2 regions of the Acidovorax sp. SRI_002 genome follow, and region 1 is predicted to be linked to the other one. Evidence: predicted binding sites of a transcription regulator. Region 1 holds the regulator's gene; the other holds the start of a gene.

Region 1 (8,667 bases):
GCGCCCCGGCTGCAGGTGCTTGCGCACAGTGAAATTCCAGAGACCCACACCATCCGCATTGGGCCGATCCTTAGAGGTGCATCAGCATGAACATCAAACGCTTTACCGCCCCCACCTCCCGCGAGGCATTGGCCAAGGCGCGCATGGCCTTTGGAGAGGGCACCCTCATCCTGTCCAACCGCCCCACGGCCAACGGCGTCGAGGTTGTGGCCACGGCCGAAGACACGCTGTCGGCCCTGGATGGAAGTGCAGGCGCGTCCAGCAACCCGCCCTTGCTGGCCCCCACACCGGCGCGCAGCGCCCCCCAGCGCGCCAGCCAGGCCGCCGCAGTCAGCACCCTGGGCCGCAACGCAGTCGAGGAAGACACCGAGCAGCTGGCGATGAGCACGCTGTCGTTCCAGGACTACGTGCGCGAGCGCATGCTGCGCCGCCGCCACGAGGCGCTCAACGGCCCGGCCGAACCACAAACCTTGTCGGAGCGCAGCCGCGACCAGGAGCCCGAGCGCGAACGCATGCCAGCACCCGCCGTGGTGCGCCACAACCCGCTGCGCAGCATCCCCATGGACATTCCACCGGAGCCTCCACGCCGCCGGCAGGAAGCCGCCAGCGCCCACCTGGCCCAGTCGAACAACAACCAGCAAAGCGTGATGAATGAACTCCATGCCATGAGGGAGTTGATCGAAGACCGCTTTAACACCATGGCCTGGCTAGGCCAGGCGCGCCAGAACCCGATCCAGTCCAACCTCATGCTCAAGATGATCCGTGCAGGCTACTCTCCATCTTTGGCCCGCGCCGTGCTCGAGCGCATGCCCGAAGACCTGTCGGCCGCCGAGTCGGTGCGCTGGCTGATGGAAGTGCTGGAGCGCAACCTCAAGACCGATCTGGCCGAGCCTCCGCTGTATGAGCAAGGCGGCATCTTCGCGATGGTGGGATCCACCGGCGTGGGCAAGACCACGACCACGGCCAAGCTGGCCGCGCTGTGTGCGCGCATCCATGGCCCGGGCAGCGTGGGCCTGATCACGCTGGACACCTACCGCGTGGGCGCGCACGAGCAGTTGCGCAGCTACGGCCGCATGCTGGGCATCGTGGCCCATCTGGCGCACGACCGCGCCGCGCTGCAAGACCTGCTGGGCCTGCTCAGCGGCAAGAAGATGGTGCTGATCGACACCACCGGTGTGGCCCCCCGCGACCCGCGCAAGCGCGACATGCTGGACGTGCTGGATCTGCCCCACGTCAACCGCCTGCTGGTGCTCAACGCGGGCTGCCATGGCGACACGCTCGATGACGTGCTCACTGCATTCAAGACCGAAGGTTCCCAGCAAGCCATCTTGTCCAAGGTGGACGAGGCCGTGAAGCTGGGCCCCGCCATCGACGCACTGATCCGCCACCAGATGGTGCTGCGCGGCGTGACCAACGGCCAGCGTGTGCCGGAAGACTGGGAACGTGCCGATGCGCACAAGCTCATCAGCACCTCCATGCGCGCGCCTGCCAAGTCGGCCTTCGACCCCAAGGCGACCGACCTGAATTTCTTCTTCTCGCATTCGCCCGACACCATGAACGAACGGGGGCTGGTCGATGCTTGATATCGCCTTTCATCAGGCAGCCGGCCTGCACAGCTTCACTCCGCAGTCAGAGCTGCGCGTGGTGGCTGTTGCCAGCCAGGACAACGCGGGCACCGGGCTGGAGACGCTCTGGCAGATCTGCGCCAGCCTGCAGCGCCTGGGCTACCCGGTCGTGGTGCTCGACGGCACAGCGCAGGAGACGGATGAGTACCCGGGTTTGCTGCACCTGCTGCAACAAGCGCCGTGGAACGAGGGCGTCAGCCTCAACATGGGGGCCATGGCCTCATCGCTGGCAGTGATTCCCGCAGCCAAAGGCCTGCAGCGCATCAGCCGCGAGGCCAGCCGCAACGAGACCGCACCCCTGCCCTGTCTGCTGCCCTATTTCCGAACCTACGGGCTGATCGTGCTGCACGCGCCTGCGGCCACGCTGGGGCCGCTGCTGACGCACACCGCCACCGTACCGCTGGTGGTGATGGGCGACGGCTCGGCTGGTGTGCTGACCAGTTACAAGAGCCTCAAACAGATCGCGGTGCACACAGGACTGCCCTGTATGGTGGCGGCTTTGCTGCGCGGCACCACGCCCGCAGAACGGCGCAAGACCCAGCATGCACTGATGACCTTGCAGGACTGCGCGGAACGCCATCTGGGCGGCCCCGTCCGCACGACCACCATCGCCACACAGAACCCTCAGGACCTCCAGCGCCTGGCCTTGCAACTGCTGGAAAATGCGGGCACTATCAGTGAGTCGCTGACAGCGCTGCCACCCAGCAACTTGGCAGCCATGCCTGCGCATTTTGTCCGGAGCCATTGATCTGATTTGTCCGGAGCCGTTGACTAGAGCGTGTTATGCACTTTTACGTACCCACGTTGACCCCAGAGGCTGGTGATCGCAAGGCGCAGTGCGCAGCCAAGGCCGGGGCCTTGACAAGTGCTGCAACGCGGCGAGTGCCTGCCTCTGGGGTCAACCCGGAGGGAAAGCCGGGGCAAGGCCCGGCCACGTCGTTGCAGGCCGCTGGCAGTATTGATACTGCGGCGCGTCCTGCGTCTCGTTGCCGGGCCTTGCCCCGGCTTTCGTGGGCACGTAAAAGTGCATAACACGCTCTCTATGTACACCGCCAAAGGCCAGCTCGATCGTGATGCGATGATCCGCCAGCACGTCCCGCTGGTGCGAAGAATCGCGCACCACATGATCGCCAAGCTGCCTCCCAACGTGGAGCTGGACGACCTGATCCAGGTTGGCATGATGGGCTTGGCGGAAGCCCTGTCGCGCTACGAAGTGGCCCAGGGTGTGCAGTTCGAGACCTTTGCCACCCAGCGCATCCGGGGCGCCATGCTGGACGAACTGCGCGAGGGCGACTGGATGAGCCGCAGCTCCCGCAAGAGCCAGAAAGACATCGAACACGCCGTGCACCGGCTGGAGCAGAAGCTGGGCCGCAGCCCGCTGGAGTCTGAAATTGCCAGCGAGATGGGCATGAGCTTGGTCGAATACCAAAGCCTGCTCGGCAAGGTTCGGGGTACACAACTGGTGTATCTGGAGGACATGACGCATGGCAACGAGGACGATGACGGCTTTCTGGACCGCCATGTGGCAGACGCCGACGCAGACCCTCTGGAATTGCTGCGCGACCAGCGGCTCAAGATGTCGCTGGTGAATGCCATCAAGACCCTGCCCGAACGCGAGCAGCACATCATGGGCATGTACTACGAGCACGACATGAATCTCAAGGAGATCGCGGCCGTGCTGGGGGTGACCGAATCTCGGGTGTGCCAGCTGCACAGCCAGTCCATCGCACGCCTGCGGGCCAAGATGCGGGCGCATTGACTACCCCCTGAGTCGCCTTCGGCGCCTTCCCCCTGAAGGGAGACGCCACCAGTGGTCTGGCGGAGCCAGTTCCACGGTGGCACTGGTCGGGGGCTGCGACCGTTTCAGGGGTAACCGCGCCGAGCAGACATCGAAGTTCAATCCTCCGGCCTTCACTGGTAACGGTCAAAACAATAGATGCTTGCACTTGTAATCCGTGGCTTTGAGAGGTTTTTCCTCTCAAAGCCAACAGGGACAAGCGCCAGCAGCTATCTTTTTTTGGCTCAACCAGCCGATTTGTAGATACGGGCCACGCCGGGCTTGCCGGCCTGTGCGCCCCGACCGTCGCCGTAGGTGGAGGGTGTGCCCGCCTGCGGCACCAAGCCTGCCACCTGGCGATCGGCATTCACGGCCAGGCGCGCCAGGCTTTCGCGGTGCACGGCAAGCATGTCGTCAATGGCCCGGGCTCGTTTTTGCAGCTGTGCAGGCACGGGCAGACCCCTGGCTGCAGTCTGCTCAAGAACACGCGCGAACTGGGCCGCTGCATCCCGCAGGGCCACACTGTTCTTTTCCAGGGATTGGGGGTCTGCCGCGAGAAGGGCGGCGGAGACTTTTTCGATCAGCTGTTCAACAGCCGAGAGGGATTCTTCCAGGGACATGGCGCATTGTGAGGTGGATAGCGCCTGCCTGCCAAGTCTGTCAATAAAGGTGCGTGCGGGACGCTGAGGAATCAACCGCGCGAGCGGGCCAGGATTTCCTGGGCGTTGGAGAGCATCTTGTCGGCAATGGCTTCGGCGTCCACCGAGAAAGTGCCTTTTTCGATGGCCGCCCGCACCGCCTTGACCTTGCTCGCATCAAAATCACCTGTGGAACGGGATGTCTGGTCCAGCGCGCGGGCAGCGGTGGAGACGGTGACGGGCACACCGGCGGTTGACACAGCCGCAGCGTCTTTGGCGGCTCCTTCAGCAGCGCTGGCAGGACTTTTGGCTTGCTTGGCAAGCCCCGTCTGCGCCAAGGCGCCCGGGAGTTCCGGTTTTTGACCAATCTTCATCGCTCTCTCCACCACCCCGTTTGATGTGGGGCACAGTAGCAATGTTTTCGACCCATTTGGCCCGGACTTTAGCCATTTATCACCGCCCCGTCATCAAAGAGCGACGACCACCGTCCCAACCTCATTCACAGTTCCACTGACTATCCTGCCATTATCCATACGTATGCGAACAATCTGCCCCGCAGCGCCTGCCGACATGGCCTGCCCTGCGGAGGTGACTGCATAGCCAGGGCCCTGGGCAATCACCTTGACCTGGGCGCCTGCGCGAAAGAGCTGGGGGGGCCGCACCATGGTCTGGCGCAATGCCTGGCCGGCCACCAGCTGGCGCGCGGCGACCTGCCCGACCCACATTTCCGGGTTGGCCATCACGGCTGCCGACTCTTCGGCCCAGTCCACTTCCGCCTCGGTGGCGTCATTGGCGGTCAGCACCGTCCCCGGAGCCACCGGGCCGGTCAGCACCCAAGCCGGGCCAAATGCCTTGACGGTCACCGGCAGGTAAACGTTCCATGCGGTTTGCCCCTCGACACAGCGCAGCCCCAGGCGGGTGCGGCCCCACAGCCGGGCGCCGACCGGCAGGTAGGGTTCGACCCGCGCGCACGGCGCCAGCCGCAGCCGCGAGTCGAGTGAGCCAACGCTCACTTCCATGCGCAGCGGCAAGCCGGAGGCCTGGTTGCGCGACATCGCGTCATCCAGCCAGCGTTGGGTCAGCGGGCCCAGGTCGGCACTGGGGTCGGCTGCCGCCTGGGCCAGCGCGGCCCCGCTGCTGCCAGCCACTGCAGTCAACCCCAGCACCACCGCCAGAGCGTGCCGAGCCACAGCACGCCGCCCGGCGATCGCCAGAGCGCCAGCGCGAACCAAAGGGGACACGAAGGGGAAAACGAAGATCGATGGCATGGGGCCTCCTGGGCATCGCAGGTCAACAGGTCTGACCGCGCGGGGCGGCAAAGACTCTTTCACGACTGGAACTATAGGCAGGCGAGCCCTGCGCAAAACCCGAAACTGCGCACCCATTTCCGCGTTCTTCGCGCTTTAGAAAAAAGCGGCGGCTTTCACAATCGAACCACGCCGGAAACCCCCAACCGGCTCCTATTGCAACCCAGGGTGTGAGGCAACCATGCTTGACAAGATGACCAACCGGCTGGACTTTCTCGGCAACGCACTCGTGGTGCGTGCCGAGCGCCAGCGCGCCATCGCCAGCAACATCGCCAACGCTGACACCCCGGGCTACGTGGCACGCGATTTCAGCTTTGGCGATGCGATGCGCGAAGCCACGGGCTTGGGCTCGGGCGTGACCCGCCTGGCCACGGGTGGCTCGGTGGGCACCACGGGCAACCTGGGGGCCAAGGGCGCCACAGACCCCCGCCACATTCCGCTGCCAGCGGCCAGCACGGGCACCGGCGCACCCGGCACGCTGGGTTATTCCGTGCAGACCCAGCCCAGCCTGGACAACAACACGGTGGACCTGGACCGCGAGCGCGCCAACTTTGTCGACAACGCCGTGCGCTACGAAGCCACGCTGCGTTTCATCAACGGCAACGCCAAAACCATGCTCAGCGCGATCCAGGGCCAATAAGCCATCCGCAGTGCAGCGCAGAAAGCGAATCTCCCCATGTCCATGTTCTCCATCTTCAGCGTCTCGGGCAGCGCCGTCAGCGCGCAGTCGCAGCGGCTCAATGTGGTGGCCAGCAACCTGGCCAATGTCGATGCCGTGGCAGGCCCCGACGGCCAGGCCTACAAGGCGCGCCAGGTGGTATTCCAGACCGCCCCCATGGGCGCGGACAGCTCGGCCGGTGTGCGCGTGAGCTCCATCAACGAAAGCAACGTTCCCGGCCGCCGTGTGCACGACCCCAGCCACCCGTCGGCAGACGCGGAAGGCTATGTGACGCACTCCAACGTCAACGCCGTGGAGGAAATGGTCAACATGATCTCCGCCTCCCGCTCTTACCAGAACAACGTCGAGGTCATGAACACGGCCAAGTCGCTGCTCCTCAAGACCCTGCAGATGGGCCAGTAACTCTAGGACGCCACCATGATCCTCAACTCCGCCACCAGCGCGCCCACGGTCACCGATGCGACCGGCACCAAGGCCAACGCCGCCACCGACCCTGCAGCCGCGCAGGACCGCTTCCTGAAACTGCTGGTTGCACAGCTGAACAACCAGGACCCGATGAACCCGCTGGACAACGCCCAGATGACCTCGCAGATTGCGCAGATCAACACGGTGACCGGCATCCAGCAGCTCAACCAGACGATGGAGAGCATGTCGGCGCAGTTCAACTCGCTGCAGGTGATGCAGGGCACGGCCCTGATTGGCCGCAACGTGATGACCGAAGGCTCGACGCTGGCCGTGGCCGACAAGGCCGGCAAGGGTGGCTTTGAGCTGGCCTCGGCCGCCACCAAGGTGAAGGTCGAGGTGATGACCGCTGGCGGCCAGGTGATCGAGACCATGGATCTGGGTGCCAAGGCTGCAGGGCGCCACACCTTCGAGTGGGATGCCAGCAAGTACACCGGCTCCAGCGAGGGACTGCAGTTCCGCGTCAGTGCCGTCAATGGTTCGACCAAGATCGACAGCACGTCGCTGGCCCTGTCCAAGGTCACGGCCGCAGGTGCCGAGGACGGCCAGCTGGTGCTGACCCTGGCCAACGGCAAAACCATCAACTACAGCCAGATCAAGGCCCTGGTCTAACCCGGCCGATTCAGTGATAGCCCCCATCAGGAGAACACCATGAGTTTTCAGCAAGGCCTCTCTGGCTTGAACGCCGCCAGCAAGAACCTCGACGTCATCGGACACAACATCGCCAACTCCAACACCGTCGGGTTCAAGGCCTCGCGGGCCGAGTTTGCCGAAATGGTGGCGTCCGCCATCGGCTCGTCCGGCGGCACCAATGCGGGCATTGGCGTCGAAGTGGGCGCGGTCTCCCAGCAGTTCACACAGGGCAATCTCACGATCACGGGCAACAGCCTGGATGTCGCCATCAACGGCAACGGCTTTTTCACGCTCACGCTGCCCGATGGCACACCCGCCTACACCCGCTCCGGCAACTTCAAGCTGGACAAGGAGGGCAACATGATCACCAACGACAACGCCAACGTGATGGGCTACCCCGTGGACCCGGTCACCGGCCTGCGTTCGGGCACCGACCCCATCCCGATGGTGTTCCCCACCTCCGAGCCCATCCCTGCCAAGCAGACCACCACGATCACGGCAGCATTCAACCTGCCGGCCACGGCCACCGATGCGGCCGGCGACCCTGCCGCCACGCCGCCCATCCCGGCCACACCGCGCGCCACCTACGGCACGTCGATCAACGTGTTCGACAGCCAGGGCGTGGCCAAGCCAGTGAGCCTGTACTTCCAGAAGACCGCTACCGACAACACCTGGGACGTGTACGACCAGCTGGACGACCCCACGGCAGTGCCTCCCGTGGTGGCAACTCCTATAGGCCAGATCACGTTTGACAACAATGGCGCCATCACGGCCCCCGTGGCCACGCCCCCCGCCACGGGCTTCGCGCTCACGCTGAACGTGAACCCGACCCCGCCCAACCCCAACAACCTGCCCGCGTTTGATGTGGCGGTGAGCCTGGACAAAGTCTCACAGAGCGGCAACAAGTTCTCGGTCTCCAACCTGAGCCAGGACGGCTACACCACGGGCGAGCTCACGGGCATCAACATCGAGAACAACGGGATGATCATGACCCGTTACTCGAACGGCGTGACCCGTGCGGAAGGCCAGCTGGCGCTGTCAAGCTTCCGCAATACGCAGGGCCTGGCTTCGGTAGGCGGCAACAACTGGGTCGCCACCTTTGAATCCGGCCAGCCGGTGGCTGGCACGGCCACCGACGGCAACTTTGGGTCGCTGCGCTCGGGCGCGCTGGAAGACTCCAACGTGGACCTGACCGCCGAGCTGGTGAACATGATGACCGCACAGCGCGCGTACCAGGCCAACGCCCAGACCATCAAGACGCAAGACCAGGTGATGTCCACCCTGGTGAACTTGCGTTGATCGGGAACGGTTCGTAAGAACTCTGCACTGAAACAGCCCTGGACAACGGAGAGCCCCCATGGACCGCATCATTTACACCGCGATGACGGGCGCCAACGCGGCCGCCCACCGGCAGGCCGTGTTGTCCAACAACCTCGCCAACGCCTCCACCCAGGGGTTTCGTGCGGAGATGTCCACCTTCCGCTCGGTCCCGATCCAGGGCGATGGCTCCAAAACCCGTGTGTTTGCGCTGGAGGCCACCTCGGGC
Region 2 (8,667 bases), on a different contig from region 1:
GCCCACCGCCAGCCGCAAGGTAGCGCGGGCAAGAAAGGAATTTGACGATGGCCAGAATCACCGCCTCCGTGTTCACGTCGCACGTGCCAGCCATTGGCGCGGCCATGGACCTGGGCAAGACCCACGAAGACTACTGGAAGCCCGTGTTCGCGGGCTACGACTTTGGCAAGCAGTGGATCAAGGACAACAAGCCCGACGTGATCTTCCTGGTCTACAACGACCACGCCACGGCCTTCAGTCTGGACCTGATCCCCACGTTCGCCATCGGCACCGCAGCCGAGTACGAAGTGGCAGACGAAGGTTTTGGCCCGCGCCCCGTGCCCAAGGTCATTGGTCATCCTGACCTGGCCGCGCACATTGCGCAGTCGGTCATCCAGCAGGACTTTGACCTCACCATCGTCAACAAGATGGCCGTGGACCACGGCCTGACCGTGCCCCTGTCGCTGATGTTTGGCGAACAAGACCCCGTGAAGGGCGCCTGGCCCTGCCCGGTGATCCCGTTCGCCGTGAACGTGGTGCAGTACCCCGTGCCCAGCGGCCGCCGCTGCTACAACCTGGGCCAGGCCATTCGCAAGGCTGTGGAGAGCTATGACGAAGACCTGAACGTACACATCTGGGGCACGGGTGGCATGAGCCACCAGCTGCAGGGGCCGCGCGCAGGCCTCATCAACAAAGAGTTTGACAACGCCTTCCTCGACAAGCTCATCAATGACCCCGAGGCCGCCGCCAGCATTCCGCACATCGACTACGTGCGTGAAGCGGGCAGCGAGGGCATCGAGCTGGTGATGTGGCTCATCGCGCGTGGCGCGATGGCCGACGTGGCCGGTGGCAAGCCGCCGAAGCTGGCGCACCGCTTCTACCATGTGCCCGCGTCCAACACCGCCGTGGGCCATCTGATTCTTGAGAACACGTAAAAGGACACACACCATGACCATCAAAGTCGCACTCGCCGGCGCCGGCGCCTTCGGCATCAAGCACCTGGACGGCATCAAGAACATTGACGGCGTCGAAGTCGTCTCCCTCATCAGCCGCGACCTCGCCAAGACCCAGGAAGTGGCCGACAAGTACGGCATCAAGCATGTCACCACCGAGCTGAAGGACAGCCTGGCCATCAAGGAAGTGGACGCCGTCATCCTGTGCACACCCACGCAGATGCACGCCAGCCAGACCGTTGCCTGCCTGGAGGCGGGCAAGCACGTGCAGGTCGAGATCCCGCTGTGCGACGTGCTGGCCGATGGCGAGAAAGTCGTCGCCCTGCAAAAGCAGACCGACCTGGTGGCCATGTGCGGCCACACCCGCCGCTTCAACCCCAGCCACCAGTACGTGCACAAGAAAATCACGGCGGGCGAGTTCAACATCCAGCAGATGGATGTGCAGACCTACTTCTTCCGCCGCACCAACATGAACGCGCTGGGCCAGGCCCGCAGCTGGACGGACCACCTGCTGTGGCACCACGCTGCGCACACCGTGGACCTGTTCGCCTACCAGGCGGGCAGCCCCATCGTGAAGGCCAACGCCATCCAGGGTCCTATCCACCCCACGCTGGGCATTGCGATGGACATGAGCATCCAGCTCAAGGCGGCCAACGGCGCCATCTGCACGCTGAGCTTGAGCTTCAACAACGACGGCCCGCTGGGCACCTTCTTCCGCTACATCGGCGACACCGCCACCTACATCGCGCGCTACGACGACCTGGTGAATGGCAAGGAAGAAAAGATCGACGTGAGCAAGGTCGATGTGAGCATGAACGGCATCGAGCTTCAGGACCGCGAGTTCTTCGCCGCCATCAAGGAAGGCCGCGAGCCCAACGCCAGCGTGGCGCAGGTGCTGCCGTGCTACCAGGTGCTGCACAACCTGGAGCTGCAGCTCAACGCAGGCTGATTTCAAGCCAAATAAGCTGCTAGCGCTCATCCATCAAGCGCTAGCAGCTATGTATTTAATAGCTTAAAGGGGCGTGCTGCTTCACCCCTTCAAAGCCGCTTTGTTCTCGATGATGCGCGAGACCAGGCCGTAGTCCACCGCCTCTTCGGCCGACAGCCAGTGATCGCGTTCGATGTCGGCCAGCACCACCTCCAGCGGCTTGCCCGTCTGCCGGGCAATGGTGCGCGCAATGCGCTCGCGGGCTTTCACAATCTCTCGCGCCTGGATGGCAATGTCGCTGGCCGGGCCACCTGCGCCCCCGCTGGGCTGGTGGATCAAAAAGCGCGTATTCGGCAGGCAGAACCGCCGCTCGCGCGGCGCCGCCAGGTACAGGTGCGTCGCCGCGCTGCCCACCCAGCCGGTGCCGATCATGTTCACCGGCGCGGTGATGAAGCGCACCAGGTCATGCATCGTGTCGCCCGACTCCAGGTGCCCACCGGGCGAGCTCACCAGCATGTCGATGGGCTCGGCGCTCTCGGCATCCAGCGCAATCAGCCGCCGCGCCACATCGGCGGCCAGGGTGTCGGTGATGGTGCCGAAGACCAGCAGGGTGCGGGCCTTGAAGGCCTTTTCTTCCAGATACGACGTGCGCGGCTCGGAGCCTTGGGTGGAGGATGGGTTGTTGGTGTCTGGCGTGTCCATGGGGGCAGGTCCTTGAAAAGAGTGACAGGACTGCCTTGACGAACGAGACACGCCGGGCGTGACACCCCTCAGCCTGCGGCCACGCGTTGCCCCGGTGCAATGGTGGGCGGCGCCGCATTCAGCGTCTCGATCGCAAACCCCGCCGCCGCCTTGTAGCGGGCCATGAAGCCCTCGCGCTCTTCGCGCGGCAGCACGTCGTCGATGTGCTCGAACACCCCGCCGCAGCACTCGTCCACCAGCCCCAACAGGCCAAAGGGGCCGGAGCCCCGGTTGCGCAGCACCAGCGCCGAGATGTCCTTGCACAGCTGGTCGTCATAGGCCCGCAGCGCCTGCGGGCCCACGCCCTGCGCGATGAACTGCGCCCCCAGCACGCGCGCATCCACAATGGCCTGGCTGGCGCCGTTGGAGCCCACGGGGTACATCACATGTGCGGCATCGCCCAGCAGCGCCACGCGGCCGTCCACCCAGGTGGGCACGGGGTCGCGGTCGATCATAGGGTACTCAAAAATGTCCTTCGCACCCCGCAGCATCGCGGGCACGTCCAGCCAGCTGTAGTTCCAGCCGTCAAAGTGGTGAGCGAATTCCTCCAGCGCCACACGCCGGTTCCAGTCGCCCTGCTGCCAGCCGCCCTGGTTGTCCACCGTGATCTCGGCGATCCAGTTGATGGTGGCCAAGCCCGTGGCCGGGTCGGGCGGTGTGATGGGGTAGAACACCACACGGTGCCGCAGCGAGCCCACGCCCACAAACGAAGCACCCGTGCGCACAGGCACCCCCGGCGTGGTGCCGCGCCACATGATGGCACCGCCCCACTGGATGGGCGGCTGCGCGGGGTGCATCTGCGCCCGCACGGCCGAGTGCAGGCCATCGGCGGCGATCAGCAGCGATCCGTCCACTTCCCGGCGTTCACCATCGCGTGTCTCGATGATCGCCGTCACACCGTCGGCATCTTGCCGGTAGCCCACCACCCGCTGTCCCAATTGCACAGCATCGTCACCCAGGCGTTCTCGCACGGCGTTGAACAGCATCATCTGCAGCTGCCCCCGGTGCACCGAATACTGCGGCCAGTGGTAGCCCGCCTGCAGGCCGCGTGGCTCGGCGTACACCTCGTTCCCGTTGCGGCCCACCAGGGCCCATTCGCGCGCCTGCAGGCCAATGGTGTCCAGCACTTCGTTGCCAAACCCCAGGTCGTGCAGTTCTCGTACGGCATTGGGCTGCAGGTTGATGCCCACGCCCAGCGGCTGCAGCTCGGGCACTGATTCAAAGACGATGCAGGGCACGCCGATCTGGTGCAGGGTCAGGGCAGTGGCCATGCCACCAATGCCACCACCGGCGATCAAGACGGGGTGGGCGGAAGAGGGATGTGAAGTGGTAGTAGGTGCGCCAGACATGCCGAGATTGTCCATGCAATGGCGGGCGGAGCTTGTCGCGGACGCCGCAGGCGAATGCGGCGCTGGTGTATGCCGGGGCGGGGGGCGCAGGCAGAGGCCACCCGTTCAGAAAGCCGTTCTTGTCAGGCGTAGGTATCGACGTTGTTGCCCAGCCCAGCAGGTGGATTCTTTACCGATTGGGCCTTCTGCTGCTGCGCGGCACTGGCCGCCGCGCCTTCGGCCTTCGCCGCCTGGGCCCGTTGCTGCTCTTGCTGTTGCGCGCGCTGTATCGCCGTGATCTGGGCCTGCACCATCTGAATCTGGGCCTGCAGCAACTTGGCCTTCTGCTGCTTGGCCTTGGCGTCCATGTCGGAGCTGGCCACGCCCTTGAGCTGCTCGGTCAACTCGCGCAGCTGCTTTTGCAGCTTGGCGATGTCGCTGCTGCCATTGGACGAAGAGACCGGGCCGGTGGTGGAGGTGGTGCTGGCAATTTGCATCCCTGGTTATCGGCAAGGCGCCGGGAAAGTTGACCGGCCGCCCCCTCGCGCTGCGGTCTGTTGAACGCCGCCAACCCATGTGACGGAGGTAGTGACAACAGCCTGCGAGTCATTGCCCTGCCGATGTGTGGCCTGCTTCAGCCTGTGGCACCATGCCCCGATGCAGAACGATGAACACCTGTTGGCGCTGGTGAACGCCAGCCGCAGCACCTTGCTGCGTGCCGCTACGCGCCTGCTGGGCCCGGTCGAGGCCGAGGACGCCGTGCAGGACGCCTATGTGCGTGCGCTGGAGGCCAACGCCCCGGCGCTCAATGCCGCCCAGGCGTGGCTGCTGACGGTAGTGCGCAACCTGGCCATTGATCGACTGCGTCGCCGTCAGTGGATGGCGCAGTGGGCGGCAGAGACCATCCAGGCAGCGCAAGGGGATGCCCTCGTTTCGGTCGCGCCTTCGGCAGAGGCCGATGCCGCGCTGGCGCAGCAAGCCACGCTCGCGCTGCGGCGACTGGCGGCGTGTGTGACGCCCGTGGAGGGGGCTGCGGTGCTGCTGCATGCGGTGTTCGATGCCAGCCACGCCGAGCTGGCGCAGGCTACCGGCCGGACGGAAGCGGCCAGCCGCCAGCAATTGCGCCGCGCGTTGCAACGCCTGCGGCGGGCCGAAGAGGAGGCCCGCTGTGGTGATGGGCGCGATGAATCCAAGGACGCCGACCCTGCGGTGCTGCGCCTGTACCTGCAGTCGCTGCAATCGCGGGACGCACAGGGCCTGTGGGCCCTGCTGCGCCAGCCGCCGGTCAGTGCATTGGCCATACATGGTGCGGTGCATGCCGTGCTCCCGTTGCAGCACCAAGCCCGACGCCCACGGGCCACGGCGGGTGGTGTGGTGCAGGTAGGCGGGCAACTGGGTTTGGTGCTCACGCTCGACGGCGTGACACTGTGCGTGTTGCCCCTGGGGCCATGCGCCGAGCTGGCGCACGAAGGCGTGGTGTCCTAGCCGACGCACCCGCACAACAGCAATTGCCAGCCGCCCGCCTTCACAAAAAGACGTTCGCAGCACCATGGCCTCCCAGACCACCCCCACCTTCTTTGCCACCCCGAAGGCGTTCCGCCAGTGGCTGGAGCGCCATGCAGACAGCGCGCCGGAGTTGCTGGTGGGCTTTCACAAGGTGGGTTCGGGCCGCCCCAGCATGGGATGGTCGGAGTCGGTGGACGAAGCCCTGTGCTTTGGCTGGATCGATGGCATCCGGCGGCGCATTGACGAGCACACGTATTCGATCCGCTTCACCCCGCGCAAGCCGTCGTCCATCTGGAGCGCTGTCAACATCGCCAAGGTGGAGCAGTTGCAGGCGGCGGGCCGCATGACGCCCGCGGGGCTCGCGGCCTTTGCCCACCGCAAGGCGCACAAGTCGGCCATCTATTCCCACGAGCAGGCGGCAGTGGTCGAGCTGCCGGCGTCGCTGCAGCGCGCCTTCCAGCGCAACAAGGCCGCGTGGCGGTTCTTTCAGGAGTCCACGCCACCCAGCTATCGCAAGAGCATGCTGCACTGGGTCGCATCCGCCAAGCGCGATGCGACCCGCGAGGCACGGTTTGCGGAGTTGGTGGCCGCCTGCGCTGCGGGTGAGCGCATTGAGCTGTGGGCCAAGCGGCCATCGGCCGCAAAATCTTAGGCCCCGCACCCAAGCCCGAGCCACCCGCTGGGTTGCCGCGCTTGCCGTAAGCTCGCGGCATGCAACAAAGAAACCTTGGACCTTTCTCCGTCTCGGCCATCGGCCTGGGCTGCATGAACCTGTCGCACGCCTATGGCGCGCCGGTGTCTGCCGAGCAGGGCGAGCGCGTGCTGCTGGCTGCACTTGATGCGGGCGTGACGCTGTTCGACACCGCCACGCTCTATGGCTTTGGAGCCAACGAAACCCTGGTGGGCCGTGTGATGAAGCAGCACCGCAGCCGCTTCACGCTGGCCAGCAAATGCGGCATGCAGGGCGTGGATGTGGCGGGTGACGGCAAGCTGGTGCGCGTGATCGACGGGCGGCCAGATACGCTGCGAAAGACCTGCGAAGACAGCCTGCGCCGCCTGCAGACCGATGTGATCGACCTGTATTACCTGCACCGCTGGGACAAGAGCGTGCCGATTGAGGAAAGCGTGGGCGCACTGGGCGAGCTGGTGCGGCGGGGGCACATTCGCACTGTGGGTCTCTCCGAGGTGTCAGCTGCCACGCTGCGCCGCGCGCATGCCGAGTTCCCGATCACGGCGGTGCAGACCGAGTATTCGCTGTGGACGCGCAACCCCGAGATTGCCGTTCTGGACGCCTGCCGCGAGCTGGGCGTGGCCTTTGTGGCGTTCAGCCCGGTGGCGCGGGGTTTCTTGTGTGGCGGCTTGACCGATGTGAGCACGCTGGACGCCAAGGACATCCGCCGTGCCATGCCGCGTTTTGCACCCGAGGCGTATGCGGCCAACCTGAAGCTGCTCGATGGCTACCAGGCGATTGCACGCGATGTGGGCTGCACACCCGCCCAGATGGCCCTGGCGTGGCTGCTGCACCAAGGCGAGCACATCATCCCCATCCCAGGAACCACGAACGTGGAGCATCTGCACGACGACCTGGGTGCCGTGAACGTGCGACTGGATGCGGCCACCATGGAGCGTCTGGGCGCGCTGATCAATGAGCGCACGGTGGTGGGCAATCGCTACAACGCCCAGAGCGCGAGCGAAGTGGATACCGAAACGTTTGAAGACCGCGCGGCGTAAGCGGCGCGGTCTTTGAAGCGTTTATTGATATAGGCCGCAGAAACCGGCGTGGCTCAAGCCAGTGGCCGCCGGGCAGCGCCTCAGGGGGGTACTTTATCTCCCGCGCAGGTTGCCCTTGTCATCGGCGATCACGATCTCCACGCGGCGATTCATCGCACGGCCTTCGGGCGACGCGTTGTCGGCCACGGGGTGGGCCTTGCCGTAGCCGCGTGCGGTGATGCGGCTGGTGTCCACACCGCGCTGCACCAGCGCGTCGCGCACGGCTTGGGCGCGGCGGTCTGACAGGTCCTGGTTGTAGCTGTCGCTACCCACGCTGTCGGTGTAGCCCTCGATCAGCAGTTTGCGGTCCGGGAACTGTTTGAGGAAGTTGGCCAGCTTGTCCAGGCGCGGGCCGGCTTGGGCGGAGAGCTCGGCCTTGTTGAAGGCAAACAGCACATCGCCCAGGGTGACCAGCAGGCCGCGTTCGGTTTGCTGGGCTTCGAGTTCGCGCAGTTGTGCTTCGAGGGCGCGCACACGGTCTTGTGCGGCGTTGGCCTGGGCCATGGCGGCCGTGGCCTGGGCCTGCTGTTGGGCTGCACGTTGCTCTGCGCTCATCGCCTGTTGTTGGGCTTGCTGGGCGCGCAGGCGGGCTGCGTCAGCCTCTTGGGTGCGGGCCTGCAGGCGGATGCGGTCGGCTTCGCTGCCCGCTTGCTGGATGTTGGCATCGAGCTGGCGCGCGCGGGCCGCATTGGTGGCGATCTCGGCGCGTTGGCGGGCGATGTATGCCAAGTGGTTGGTCTCGGACGTGTCGCGGTCATCGGCCCACACGCGGTCGGCCTTGGCGAGTGCGTCGGTGGCTTGCTTCAGTTCGAGCTGCGCGTACTGGTTGACGGCCGGGTCTCCTGCAGCGGTGCTCACTGCGGTACGGGCCTCTTCCAGCGCGGGCGATGGGGTGGTGCTGGCGCAGGCGGCCAACAGGCCTACGGCAATCAGGCTGGTGCACAGAGCGGTGGTTCGGTGAAAAAAGCGATGCATGGTCAGGTGTTCCTTGAAATGGGGGGAGGTCAATCGCGGGGCCTCAACGGTGTTGGGCGTGAGTCGAAGCCAGGTTGGGCGCTAAGGCTTCAACGTCTGGCGCTGGCCTAGCGCGGCGATCGGCGGTTGATTTCTTCTTGCAGCGCTCGGATGCCGTCTTGCACTTGCGTCAGGTTGGCGGCATTGCTGGCGGCGTCGGCGCGGGTTTCGGCCACGCGGGCATCTACCTCGGCCTCAGCGGCCAGGCGGCGCGCGGCCACATAGTCCTTTTCAGCCATGGCTTTTTCGGCCTGCATGAGCTTCTCGCGCGCTTGTTGCAACTGCACGGGGGCGCTGGTGGCCACCGCCGGGGCAGCCGCAACGCGGTTCACGGTGGTGCGGCTCACGGCCATTTGCTCGGTGGGTGCGGGGGTGGAGGAACAGGCGGCCAGTGCGCCCAGTGCGAGTGCCGCTGTGGCGGTGCGGATCAGTGCGGATGAATGCATGG

Evidence for each region. The regulator FliA, encoded in region 1, starts transcription of late flagellar genes. The targets are predictions, from matches to a motif close to CTAAAGTTTNNNNNNNNNNNGCCGNTA.
Region 2: AC2YJX_RS24025 (FlxA-like family protein) is a predicted target of FliA. The motif match lies at 4,434-4,460, and genes of this name have one in related genera.

The regions. Positions count from the first base shown of each region.
Region 1 is NZ_JBYCZW010000008.1:43,480-52,146, forward strand. It holds gene flhA (flagellar biosynthesis protein FlhA) at 1-90, shown strand, start outside; gene flhF (flagellar biosynthesis GTPase FlhF) at 87-1,583, shown strand; gene AC2YJX_RS21115 (hypothetical protein) at 1,576-2,373, shown strand; gene AC2YJX_RS21120 (RNA polymerase sigma factor FliA) at 2,668-3,384, shown strand; gene AC2YJX_RS21125 (hypothetical protein) at 3,648-4,022, opposite strand; gene flgM (flagellar biosynthesis anti-sigma factor FlgM) at 4,094-4,414, opposite strand; gene flgA (flagellar basal body P-ring formation chaperone FlgA) at 4,508-5,308, opposite strand; gene flgB (flagellar basal body rod protein FlgB) at 5,529-5,987, shown strand; gene flgC (flagellar basal body rod protein FlgC) at 6,024-6,428, shown strand; gene AC2YJX_RS21150 (flagellar hook assembly protein FlgD) at 6,444-7,100, shown strand; gene flgE (flagellar hook protein FlgE) at 7,140-8,420, shown strand; gene flgF (flagellar basal-body rod protein FlgF) at 8,479-8,667, shown strand, end outside.
Region 2 is NZ_JBYCZW010000010.1:56,807-65,473, reverse strand. It holds gene ligA (protocatechuate 4,5-dioxygenase subunit alpha) at 1-45, shown strand, start outside; gene AC2YJX_RS24045 (class III extradiol dioxygenase subunit beta) at 48-914, shown strand; gene AC2YJX_RS24040 (Gfo/Idh/MocA family oxidoreductase) at 928-1,881, shown strand; gene AC2YJX_RS24035 (ATP-dependent Clp protease proteolytic subunit) at 1,963-2,562, opposite strand; gene AC2YJX_RS24030 (flavin-dependent oxidoreductase) at 2,631-3,950, opposite strand; gene AC2YJX_RS24025 (FlxA-like family protein) at 4,073-4,426, opposite strand; gene AC2YJX_RS24020 (sigma-70 family RNA polymerase sigma factor) at 4,587-5,414, shown strand; gene AC2YJX_RS24015 (YdeI/OmpD-associated family protein) at 5,479-6,087, shown strand; gene AC2YJX_RS24010 (aldo/keto reductase) at 6,147-7,166, shown strand; gene AC2YJX_RS24005 (OmpA family protein) at 7,260-8,180, opposite strand; gene AC2YJX_RS24000 (DUF4398 domain-containing protein) at 8,288-8,665, opposite strand.